One region of the Catenibacterium sp. genome, then DNA from elsewhere that is predicted to be linked to it. Evidence: predicted binding sites of a transcription regulator. Region 1 holds the regulator's gene; the other holds the start of a gene.
What was found. The regulator Rex, encoded in region 1, represses fermentation and respiration genes when NADH is low (regulators of the CRP and FNR family bind a similar motif). The targets are predictions, from matches to a motif close to GTGAANNNNTTCAC.

Region 1 (6,335 bases):
GAAGGAAGTGGTTCTTTTTCAAATACATCTAAACCTGCTCCAGCAATAAGGTTATTATTTAATGCATCACTTAATGCTTCTTCATCGATAATAGGACCACGTCCTACATTAATGAGATAAGCTGTATCTTTCATCTTCTTGAAAGCTTCTGCATCAAATAAATGTTCTGTCTCTTTTGTAAGAGGTGAATGAATAGAAATAATGTCACTTGTTTTAAGTAATGTATCAAAATCCACCTGTTTGAAGTGTTCATCCTGATGATGTCCAGTTGTAGAATAATACTGCACCTGACATCCTAATGCTTCCGCAATACGTGCAACGCGCTGACCGATTGCGCCTAGACCAACAATTCCCCAAGTCATAGTAGATAATTCATGAAACGAGTAACCAAAGAATGAGAAGACCTTATCTTTTTCATATTGCTGTGATTTTACATAACTATCATAGCGTGATGTATGTTCAATAAGTTCTAGACATAATGCAAGAGTAAGCTGGGCAACAGCTTCAGTAGAATATCCTTTTACGTTAGCTACTCGGATTCCTTTTTCTTTTGCATAATCTAAATCTATGTTGTTTGTACCAGTGGCTGTAACAGCAATCATCTTAAGATATGGACAGCGGTCAATTTCTACTTTTCTAAACAGATTCTTATTTGTAATAACAATATCTGCATCCTTACAAAGAGAAATGACATCTAACTGGTCTACATTTTCATGATAAGTCACTCTTCCAAGATCATCAAAGATATGTGTATCCACATCTTTTCCAAGTGTTTCTACCTGCAAGAAGACAATACGAAGTTCCTGATGTAATAAATCAAGAATTTCTTCTTTTGTATGGTCCTGCATCATCTTACCAAAAATAATACATTCATTAAAGTCTAAAACTTCAGCTTCATGTAATTTCCCACAAACTTTTCCATCAATCATCTCATATGTGAGCATTCCACCCATCATAGCCATACCTAATGCTTTAGAAGTAATGCCTTCATCATCATTAACGGCTTCTAATATCACTTCTTTAAAATGTGGATCTGCTTCAATTGATGCTTCAATAACATCTTTTAATGTCTCATGCTTTAAAATTTCTTTTCTAAATGCATCATGATAGATAAAAGGTAATACAATATCATAAAGTTCCATAGGAACAGGTTTTTCATATCCCTTAGAGAAATTATATAAAATCGCAATCCCTAAGCGTTCATCTTTCATTTTATCAACTAATTTCATTCATCTTCCTCCATTAAATATACTTCAACACGTTGCCTTTCTGATTTCTTTTTATCATCATAGAAGATCAGACATGTTTTCATCTTCTTATCCATATAATCATAACGCAATACATTATAAGAATAGTAATGACTTTCACTTTCTTTTAAACCGCCTGTTGCACTTCCTGCTGAGATATAGTATGTACCTTTCTTATTCATGAAATAAGGCACATGCTTATGACCATGAAGCACATATTTGATATGACGCTGTTGAAGCCATGTGGCAAACATTTCTGCATCTACAAGTGCTTTAGATTTATCCAATATAGTTCCAAATATAGATTTTTCACGCCATTGTATTTTTAAGAAGTCTGACTTAGAGACTTTAAATACATGATGGTGTAGTAAGACCACAATCGTATAATTTTCTAGATTTTCTATACCTGCAAGTTCTGAGTCTATTTGGTCTAATTGTCTTCTTGTGATCATTCCTCTAGCTAAGTTACCACCAGCATTAGAATCTATCTTTACAAGTACAATCTTATCTTTTTCTATAACCTTGATCTTTTCACCTAGTAAATAGGCTATGACTTTTGTACGTTGTCTTCCACCAATACTCAGGCCTTTTACTATCATATCATGGTTACCTAACACAAAGCTGATATCTGCCTTATATCTCTTCCTAATCATTGTCATAAAGCTATTGGCCTGATACATATTCTTTGTATTAGGAGAGTTCATAAGATCTCCTGTAATAAAGACCTGCTTTTGATGAGAACTCTGTGCATATTGATCACATTCATCTAATGAATCTAGTAAATTAGAGACTGCTTTCAGCTTCTTTTTAGGGCCTAGATGTAAATCAGATAACTGATAAATAAATGAAGAATGACCTTCTTTATTAAACATTGTCTTCTCATCGATTCTCTTTTGTAATGCCTTTGCCTGGGAAATACTATGTAATGGATAAAAGGCTGCATGTTGAGAATTAAATATGAGTCCTCCAGGCCATTCATCTGCATAAAATAAAGCTTCGAGTAGTCCAGGAAATGGATCTAAGAACGACAAGTCTTCCTGCTTAAAAGGTTTGCTTATTGTAAAGATATAGTCCACCCCTGTAAAAGAATAGTCTTTAATTTCTTTATTAATACCAGGAATAAGAAATAAGAAAATCTTATCTTTAAGGAAAGAACGGATACGTTGTAAGCCTTCTTGTAAATTAGTATGTGTCAGCATGGATACGTCCTTGATTGTCATACCAGGACGAATCATACTGAATGAATACTCATCAATCATATCAAGTTCTTTAAATTCTATGTGATGATTTCTTAACCACTGTCGATAATCATTAAAAGATTGGTAATCCAATAAAGCACGAGAAAAAGCACGGTCATGATGATAAATCATATTAAAAAAAGCATTAATGCCACTAAATTCATCCATAATAGTACTTCCTTTAAGAAAAAAGACCACGTATGTGGTCTTTTAGAATTTTAAGTTACGTGGTGTACGTGGGAATGGTTCTACATCTCTGATGTTAGCCATACCAGTTAAATACATTAAGAAACGGTCAAAACCTAAACCGAATCCAGCATGCTTACATCCACCAAAGCGGCGTAAATCCATATACCACTGTAGTGTTTCTTTGTTCATGCCCTTTTCATCCATAAGCTTTTCAAGAACATCATAACGTTCTTCTCTCTGTGAACCACCAACTAATTCACCGATGCCTGGTACTAATAAGTCACATGCTGCAACTGTCTTGTTGTCATCATTTAAACGCATATAGAACGCTTTGATTTCTTTTGGATAATCTGTTAAGAATACAGGACCACCTACAACTTCTTCACAGATATAACGTTCATGTTCAGCATTTAAATCAATACCCCATTCAACCTTGTTGTCAAACTTCACATCAGCTTTTAATAGATGATCAATAGCTTCTGTATAAGTCATACGTGCAAAGTGAGAATCTCTAACCTTTGTGATACGGTTGATACAATCATGGTCAACCATCTGTTCAAAGAATTTCATTTCTTCTGGAGCATTATCTAAGCAGTACTGAATACAATATTTAACCATTTCTTCAATTAAACACATATCATCTTCAAGATCCGCAAATGCGATTTCTGGTTCTACCATCCAGAATTCACTGGCATGTCTTGATGTATTTGAGTTTTCGGCTCTAAATGCAGGACCAAAAGTATATACATCTCTAAATGCCATAGCGAATGCTTCTACATGTAACTGTCCTGTTACTGTTAAGTAAGCTTCTTTTTCAAAGAAATCCTTAGAGAAATCAGTATCATCAATAGTTGTGACTCTAAACATTTCTCCAGCACCTTCACCATCATTAGATGTAATGAGTGGTGTATGTACATATACGAATCCCTGATCCTGGAAGAACTCATGAATAGCCATAGATAATACAGATCTTAATCTGAAGATAGCATAGAATGAGTTTGCTCTTGGTCTTAAATGAGGGATTTCTCTCATAAATTCAAAAGAGTGTCTCTTCTTCTGTAATGGATAATCACTATCACAGTCACCTTCAAGAATAATTTCAGTGGCTTCTACTTCAAATGGCTGCTTTGCATCAGGTGTTAATTTTAACTTACCTAATACATGAATAGCTGAACCAGTTGAGATATGTGAAACTTCATCAAAGTTCTTTAATTTTTCTTTTAAGTAAACAACCTGACAGTTTCTAAAATAAGAACCATCATTTAATGCGATGAATCCTAGTTTACCACTATCTCTATTTGTTCTTACCCATCCTTCTAATTCTACATACTCTACGTTATCTGTTTCTACAGCGTTATCTGCACGACAGATTTCATAAAGTTCTCTTACTGTCATAAATTCAAACATCCTTCTTACTCCTTTGTATTTGATTTCATTTTTAATTCTAATTCTTGTATTGCGACAACAACATCCACATTCTGTACTTCTACTCCCTGAGGTACAATGAAATGAGAGTGGGTGAAGTCTACAATGCCTTTAATCCCTAATGCCACTAAACGATCCACCATTTCCTGTACATTATCAGAAATTGCGAGAATCGCAATCTTACAGTCCTTCGGGAATGTCTTTTCCAAATCGTCACTCTTATGAATCTTAACACCAAAACGTTCACCTTCAATATTAGCATCTTTATCATAAGCACAGACAATCTGTCCCACTGTATATTTCCAGCGGTTATATTTCAAAATAGCTGAACCTAAGTTACCTACACCAATGAGAATAATAGGTTCATCAAGTCCTAAACCTAAGAAATCACTGAGCGTTTCAATCATCTCTTTTGTATCATAACCATAGCCTCTTTTACCAAGTGTATTCTTCTGAGGTAAAAAGCCAAAATCACGACGAATAGTCGTATCCTGGATATGAGTAACTTCTGCAAGTTCACTCGATAAGAAGTTTTCTTTACCTTCATGTCCCATAACTCTTAAAGCCTTCAAATAAACAGGAAAACGTGTCATCGTCGCACGTGAAATTTTCTGTTTCTTTTCATTACTCATAGTTATCTCCTACACTTTCCGCCTCCAAGTCATAGTCCGGCTTAACAGATAAGTCCAAAGGGGCAAACATATTATATTTATACATGATACTTGCAGCAGATGCAATCATTGCTGCATTATCTGTACAATGCTTCAATGGTGGAAAAATAACAGGAATATCACTTGTACTCATTTTTTCTCTGAGACCTTTGTTCGCACTTACACCACCTGCTACAATAATCTGCTTTACACCAAGATCATGAGCAGCTGCTAAAGCTTTAGAAGCAATCGTATCCATAGCCACATCCTGGAATGAGCAGGCTAAGTCATTGCCATTGATTTTCTCTCCTCTTTGGTCCGCATTATGCTTTAAGTTGATGACAGCGCTCTTTAAGCCACTAAAGCTGAAGTTATAGCTTCCATCATCAAGTGGTTTAGGAAGTGTATAGCTATGAGTTCCCTCATGTGCCATTTTATCTAATACAGGTCCTCCAGGATATGGAAGATGTAAAACACGTCCTACCTTATCATAGGCTTCTCCAATCGCATCATCAAATGTTGTACCAATGACCTCGAAAGAGAATTCCTTTTTCATATAAACAAGTTCTGTATGTCCTCCTGAAACAACTAATGCCATTGCAGGATATTCAATATCATTTACTAGTTCATTGGCATAAATATGCCCCGCAATATGATGTACACCAATCAAAGGCTTATTTAAGTAAATAGCCAATGTCTTGGCTTCCTGCATCCCAACATGCAAAGAACCTACAAGTCCTGGTCCTTTAGTGACTGCAATTGCATCAATCTCCTCAATAGAAATATCTGCCTGACTAAGTGCTTCCTTTAAAACAGTGCTGACACATTCAACATGCTTACGACTGGCAATTTCTGGAACAACACCACCATATTGTTTATGGATATCAATCTGTGATGCAACAACATGACTTAATAACTCTTTTCCATCCTTAAGAATTGCAACACTCATTTCATCACAGCTTGATTCAATAGCTAGAATAACAGCCATTATTTTTTCTCCTTTCTTACCATGAGATAGGCATCCTCATGGTCTGCATAATAATCTTTACGTATAGCACATATCTCATAGCCATACTTCTTATATAAACGAATCGCACGTTCATTTGATACACGTACTTCCAAACTATAATTCATACATCCTTTATTATGTCCTTCTTTTAATCCATAATCCATCAATAACTTAGAAAGACCTTTTCCCTGATAATTTGGATCAATACCAATTGTAGTCAGTTCACAGTTTTCATAAGCATACCAGAATCCTGCATAACCAACAATTTTGTCATCTACAAGAACATAATAATGAGCATAATCATTTGTCTTTAATTCATGAAGAAAATCTTCTTTAGACCAGGCAGGGGTAAATAATAACCCTTCTAGTCTTTCAATTTCATCAAGATCTTCTTCCTGCATTTCTCTTAATAACATGCTTTCTTAGCCTCAACATCTTTAATATAAGTTGGTACTAATAGATCAACATTCTTGATTGGATCAGCCATCTGAGCTAATGCATAAATATTAGCACAAAGATTACATTCTTTTTCATTTAATCCAAGACAGCCTACTTCACCTACAAGTTCAAAGTCTTC
Region 2 (6,335 bases), on a different contig from region 1:
GATTAGATGGTTATATCTGTGGTTGTGGGACTAATATCTACTATCATGGTAAAGAAATCTATCATGCTAAACTTCCTTCAGAATTAAAGAAAGGAATTGTGAATAAAGCTATTGAATTAGATATTGATGCCGTATTAGAAGGTCCTGAATCTATTTATTTCCCTGAAACAATCAAGACAAAGACAGTTCAGGAAATCAAAGAACATTATAGTGATATTAAAGTAAATGTTCCTGTATATCATAAAGATGATGAACCTAATTTTGATAAGTTCACTGCATGGTATACACCAAAAGATGATATTGAAACATTTAAGGATGCATTTAAAGATGATTTAGAATACATCCAGCGTGCTGAAGACTTCATTGAAGTAGTTCCTAAAGCATGTTCTAAAGCAACAGGTATTCAAACATTTATTGATCTCATTGGTGCTTCTATTGATGATTGTATTTCTATTGGTGATTCTACCAATGATCTACCAATGTTGACTTATACTAAGGAATCAGTAGCTATGGGTAATTCTAATCCTGTTCTATTTGATTATGTAACGTATATTACAACCGATATTGAAGATGATGGCATCTACAATGCCTTAAAACACTTTAACGTCATCTAATCAAAAAGCAGCCTATTTTATTTAGGCTGCTTTTTGAAATGATACGATTCTTTCTCCATGAAATGAGACTTGTCCCTTTTGTCCTTCTAGATATTCATGAGGTTTTGTTACTTTGAGTACAATTTCTTTACCAAGTTCTGATTCAAATATGATCTTATCTTCAAGGACTTCTTTTACAATCACGTCTTCAGTGATGTAGTATCTTGTTAGGAACAAATATAAGAACAACAATAGTAGAAAAATAAAAAGCACAAGATTCACCTCTTTCTTATACAATTATTGTAACAGAAAAGATGTGTAATACTTGTGATTTTTTTGACTTTAAAATAATTTTTTAATGAATGGGATTTTCAATACAATATATAGAATCAGTACGCCGCTCATATTCAGAATAATATCATCTATATCCGCTGATCCTACTTTCCAAATATACTGAATGACTTCTACTCCTATAATCATAAATAAGAAAAAGAGGAAATAAGGTAGAAATGAACGCATTGGTTTGAATAGAACATATATAAAATAACCAAAAGGCATGAACAACATGACGTTCCCAATTATATTCAGAATGATATTCTTAATTGGTAGTGTATGTCTTTCATAAGCCGTGTAATAGAGAAATATTGTCTTTAATGGACTTATATTCACACTACTTACAACTTTAACATGTCTTAATGCTGGGTTAAGGAACAGTTGATAAGTAAGATTTATAAGGTAGATGATGAATGCGACACTATGAAGTATAGTAAACATTCTTCTTTTATTTTGTACTACATTTCTTGCATCAAAAGCATAACCTACTAAACCAATCATCTGTATAATAACAAGTACAAATGTCTGTGTAATAGAAAACTTGATTGTATAAGAAATGATATCGATTAATTGAATAATGAAAGCGACAGCTGCAGTAAGTAAGAATAAAAAACGTTTATGTTTCATGACAGTGTCCTCCAAAAGCACATTTTAATGAGTTCACTTATATGAGTCAATAAACGATTCAATTTAACATAATTTAACACAAAAAAGAGGAGAGCCGTAAGGCTTTCCTCTAAGTGGTTTTAAGAATTATTTCTTAGCGAATGGAGATTCGTAATCGTAGATTGTTTCTAGGATAACTTCCATATCTTTAACCATAGGCATTCTTGGGTTAGCAGGAGTACACTGGTCTTCGTATGCGTTCATAGCGATTCTATGTACTGATTCTTCCCAATCAGCTTTGCTGATGTTCTGTGACTTAACGTTTACAGCACCACCAACTTTTACCCATAATTTTTCAACAGCCTGTGCGAACATTTCAACACCTTCTGCATCAGTCTTTGGATGTAAGCCGATTAATTCTGCTAATTCTCTATATTTCTTATCTGCCTTATAGTCTTCGATCTTTGGCCAGATGTTTAACTTAGTTGGAACTGTACCATTGTATCTGATTACATGTGGTAATAACATACCGTTAGTACGTCCATGAGGAATATGCCATTCTCCACCGATCTTATGAGCTAATGAGTGGTTCATTCCTAAGAATGCGTTAGCGAATGCCATACCTGCGATTGATGCAGCGTTATGCATCTTAATTCTAGCATCAGGATCACCTTCAAGTACTGACTTTTCAAGGTTTTCGAATACTAACTTAACAGCCTGTTTAGCCCAACCATCAGTGAAGTCAGAAGCTAAGATTGAAACATATGCTTCAACAGCATGAGTTAATACGTCGATACCAGTATCTGCAGCGATTTTTGGTGGCATAGACATAGCGAATTCAGGGTCAACAATAGCGATTGTTGGAGTTAAAGCGTAGTCAGTTAATGGATATTTCTTGTTTTCCTTAGTATCAGTGATAACTGCGAATGGAGTTACTTCTGAACCTGTACCTGAAGTAGTTGGGATACATACTAACTTAGCTTTCTTACCAAGTTCTGGGAACTTGAATGCTCTCTTTCTGATATCCATGAATTTCTGCTTGATGTCATCGAAGTTAACTTCTGGATGTTCATACATTAACCACATAACTTTAGCAGCATCCATTGAAGATCCACCACCGATAGCGATGATTGTATCAGGCTGGAAGCTCTTCATGATTTCAAGACCCTTAAGAGTCATATCTAAAGATGGATCTGGTTCAACGTCGATGAATAAGTCAACGTCTACTTTGTTACGTCTTCTCTTGATAACATCTTCGATCTTTCCTACATAACCAAGGTCATACATACCTCTGTCTGTAACGATCATTGCTTTCTTCATTTCCTTCATATCTCTAAGATATCTGATTGAATTTCTTTCGAAATAAATCTTTGGAGGAAGTTTAACCCATTGCATATTGTTGTTACGTCTCCCTATTCTCTTAATATTTAGTAAGTTAATAGCACTTACGTTGTTTGATACTGAGTTATGACCATAAGAACCACAACCAAGTGTTAATGAAGGTAAGAATGCATTGTATACTGAACCGATACCACCGAATGTAGATGGAGCGTTTTCAATAATACGGATAGCTTTGATTCTCTTACCGAATGCTTTAGAAATTTCATGATTAGTAGTATGGATTGCAGCTGAATGTCCTAAACCGTTGAATTCAACAGTCTGAGCAGCCTTTTCAATACCATCTTCTGTAGAGTTTGCTTTGATCATACCTAATACTGGAGAAAGTTTTTCTCTAGTCATTGGTTCATTAGGACCGATTTCCTTAACTTCGCAAACTAAGATCTGAACATCATCAGCTACTTTGAAACCAGCCTGTTCAGCGATCCAAGTAGCGTTCTTACCTGGAACAATGCTGTTTAATCTAGCTTCATTTACGTTTTCACTGTATGCTGTTGCACCGAACATGAACTGTTCAAGTTTCTTCTTTTCTTCAGCATTACAGAAATGTACATGATAACGACCAAGTTCTTTCTTGAATTCATCATAGATTTCGTGATCTACAACAACAACCTGTTCAGATGCACAAATCATACCATTATCGAATGATTTTGATAAATAAATATCGTTTGCTGCCATTTTGATTTTACAAGACTTTTCTACGTATGCAGGAACGTTACCAGCACCTACACCTAAAGCAGGTTTACCACAAGAGTAAGCAGCCTTAACCATTGCGTTACCACCAGTAGCTAAGATAGTAGCAACACCTGGATGATTCATTAATGCACTAGTTGCATACATAGTTTTCATTGGTAACCACTGGATTACGTTCTTAGGAGCACCAGCTTTTACTGCAGCATCTAACATTACCTTAGCAGCCATAACTGAACAGTCATGAGCACCTGGGTGGAATGAGAAGATAATTGGGTTTCTAGTCTTCATAGCGATTAAAGACTTAAAGATAACTGTAGAAGTTGGGTTTGTTACTGGAACGATACCACAAACAACACCAACTGGTTCAGCGATTTCAGTGATACCAGTAAGTGGATCTTCATTAATAATACCTACAGTCTTTGTATGACGCATGTTGTTAGTAACATATTCACAAGCGAATAAGTTCTTAACAGCTTTGTCTTCAAATACACCACGGCCAGTTTCTTTTACTGCAGCTTCTGCAAGAACACCGTGCTTATCAAGACCAGCAACTGACATCTTTGCTACGATGTAGTCAACAGTTTCCTGGTCAAAACCTTCGAATTCGTCTAATGCTGTTAATGCGTTATTAACTAACTCATCAATGCAAGCATCAGTCTTTTCTTCTGTCCATTCTTCAACTTTCTTTTCGACTTTCTTATCAGCCATTTTTATATCCTCCATTGACCAAAATATTTCTTATTCATATTTTGTAAGTTCACTATACATGACTTCTTGTGAAAAAACAAGCATACTTTTGTGAAAATTTACACAATTTGTAGAATGCATTTACTGTAAACGTTTGCAGTTTAGGGATATCCGATTAGGTGTTTTTCTGCTTAGTTTATATCAAAAATTTAAATTATAATTATTTTTTATAGTGATAGAATACTCTCAAAATTGTGAACGTTTTCTTTTAACATCTTTCGCTGAACGTATCTACAGTCTTTAATATCTCTCTTGCAATATTCATCTTATCCTTAAACAAGGCACTCATACTACCAATTGACTTGAAAGGATCCTGTAACAAAACCTTCTTGTCTTCAATGAAACCATTCTTCACAATATAATCTACTAATAACTCTACAAAGTGAATCTGTCTAGAATTCAAGCTCTGATCATCTAAGAAACGTGAGAATTCAGCCATAGCTGCTTGTCTATCTAATCCCACTATCTTTCTAATTAATCTTGTGATAGGTGTATCACCAAAATGTAATCGATAATCGTCTTTACTTCCTAAGTCTATCCATAATAAGTTTTCTAGATGTTTCATTTCATATAATAAGATTCTTATACAAAATAACTAGTACTTTTATGTTAACAGTTCTCTATATTATGTGTATTTATACTGTCAATAAATGCTTTCTTTATCTTACTTATACCATAAAATAAAACAACCCTTTCGGGTTGTCCTATGACTTCTTGCTCACGGCATATTAAAAATTATAGTAAGAATACAATCCTATTAATCCTAGAACTAACATAATTAACAAAATTGAAAAAATTATTTTTTTGTTTTTAAATTCATGCTAATCTCTCATTCTTATAATTTCTTTAATGTTTCTTCTACATCATCTAGAATCTGACTGAACTTAGTTAAAGCTCTAGATACAGGTTCTGGTGTACTAAAATCTACACCTGCATGCTTTAATTCATCTAATGGATAAGCACTACCACCCATTGATAAGAATTCTAAGTATTTCTTTACTGCACCATCTTCATTATTAAGAATTGCTTCACTTAGCGCAACTGCTGCACAATAACTTGTTGCATACTTATATACATAGAATGGTCTATAGAAATGAGGAATTCTAGCCCATTCATACTGTACTTCATCATCAATGACTAGATCTTCACCAAAATAATCTTTGATCAAGTTCTTATATAATGTATTCATGCTTGCTGCAGTGATGGCTTCTCCTCTTTCTGCCATGGCATGTGCATCTCTTTCAAATTCTGCAAACATTGTCTGACGATAAACTGTTCCCTTGAAACCTTCTAGATAATGGTTTAATAAAGCTAAACGTTCTTTAGGTTCAGTTGTCTTCTGTAATAACTGTTCTACAAGTAAGTTTTCATTGACTGTAGAAGCCACTTCAGCCACAAAGAGTGTATAGTCTGCATTTTGTGGTGTCTGTGTATGGTTAGAAAGCCATGTATGCTGTGAATGACCCATTTCATGGGCAATTGTACTAACACTATCTAATGTGCCTGTAAAGCTTGTGAGGATGTATGGATTAGAGTCATAAGTACCACTAGAGAAAGCACCACCACGTTTACCATTATTAGGATAAACATCAATCCATCTATCCTTATAAGCCTGTTTTACTCTATTGACATAATCTTTACCAAGTGGTGTGACTGCGTCTAATACCATCTGCTGTGCTTCTTCATAAGTATATGACTTAGATGATCCTGCAACTAGAGGTGTATAAACATCATAATAGTGTAGTTCATCTAAACCAAGCATCTGTTTTCTTAAACGTACATAACGATACATTTCAGGCATGAACTTTCTTACTGTATCTACTAAACTATCATACACTACACCAGGTACATGTTCATAAGCCATGCTCATTGCACGTGAAGACTCATAATGTCTCACCTGTGCTTCTGCTACTGCTTCTTTAATACAGCCATTATAAGTAGCAGCAAAAGTATTAATATGCTGCT

Region 2: adhE (bifunctional acetaldehyde-CoA/alcohol dehydrogenase) is a predicted target of Rex. The motif match lies at 4,422-4,435, and genes of this name have one in related genera.

The regions. Positions count from the first base shown of each region.
Region 1 is NZ_DAWDDM010000043.1:4,267-10,601, forward strand. Features, by position in the region: gene ACT8VG_RS03335 (NAD(P)-dependent oxidoreductase) at 1-1,229, opposite strand, end outside; gene ACT8VG_RS03340 (metallophosphoesterase family protein) at 1,226-2,653, opposite strand; gene asnS (asparagine--tRNA ligase) at 2,696-4,081, opposite strand; gene ACT8VG_RS03350 (redox-sensing transcriptional repressor Rex) at 4,087-4,731, opposite strand; gene tsaD (tRNA (adenosine(37)-N6)-threonylcarbamoyltransferase complex transferase subunit TsaD) at 4,724-5,737, opposite strand; gene rimI (ribosomal protein S18-alanine N-acetyltransferase) at 5,737-6,174, opposite strand; partial or broken gene ACT8VG_RS03365 (tRNA (adenosine(37)-N6)-threonylcarbamoyltransferase complex dimerization subunit type 1 TsaB) at 6,165-6,335, opposite strand, start outside.
Region 2 is NZ_DAWDDM010000050.1:811-7,145, forward strand. Features, by position in the region: gene ACT8VG_RS03715 (HAD family hydrolase) at 1-614, shown strand, start outside; gene ACT8VG_RS03720 (hypothetical protein) at 636-866, opposite strand; gene ACT8VG_RS03725 (VanZ family protein) at 936-1,553, opposite strand; gene adhE (bifunctional acetaldehyde-CoA/alcohol dehydrogenase) at 1,680-4,331, opposite strand; gene ACT8VG_RS03735 (type I restriction-modification enzyme R subunit C-terminal domain-containing protein) at 4,579-4,935, opposite strand; gene pepF (oligoendopeptidase F) at 5,206-6,335, opposite strand, start outside.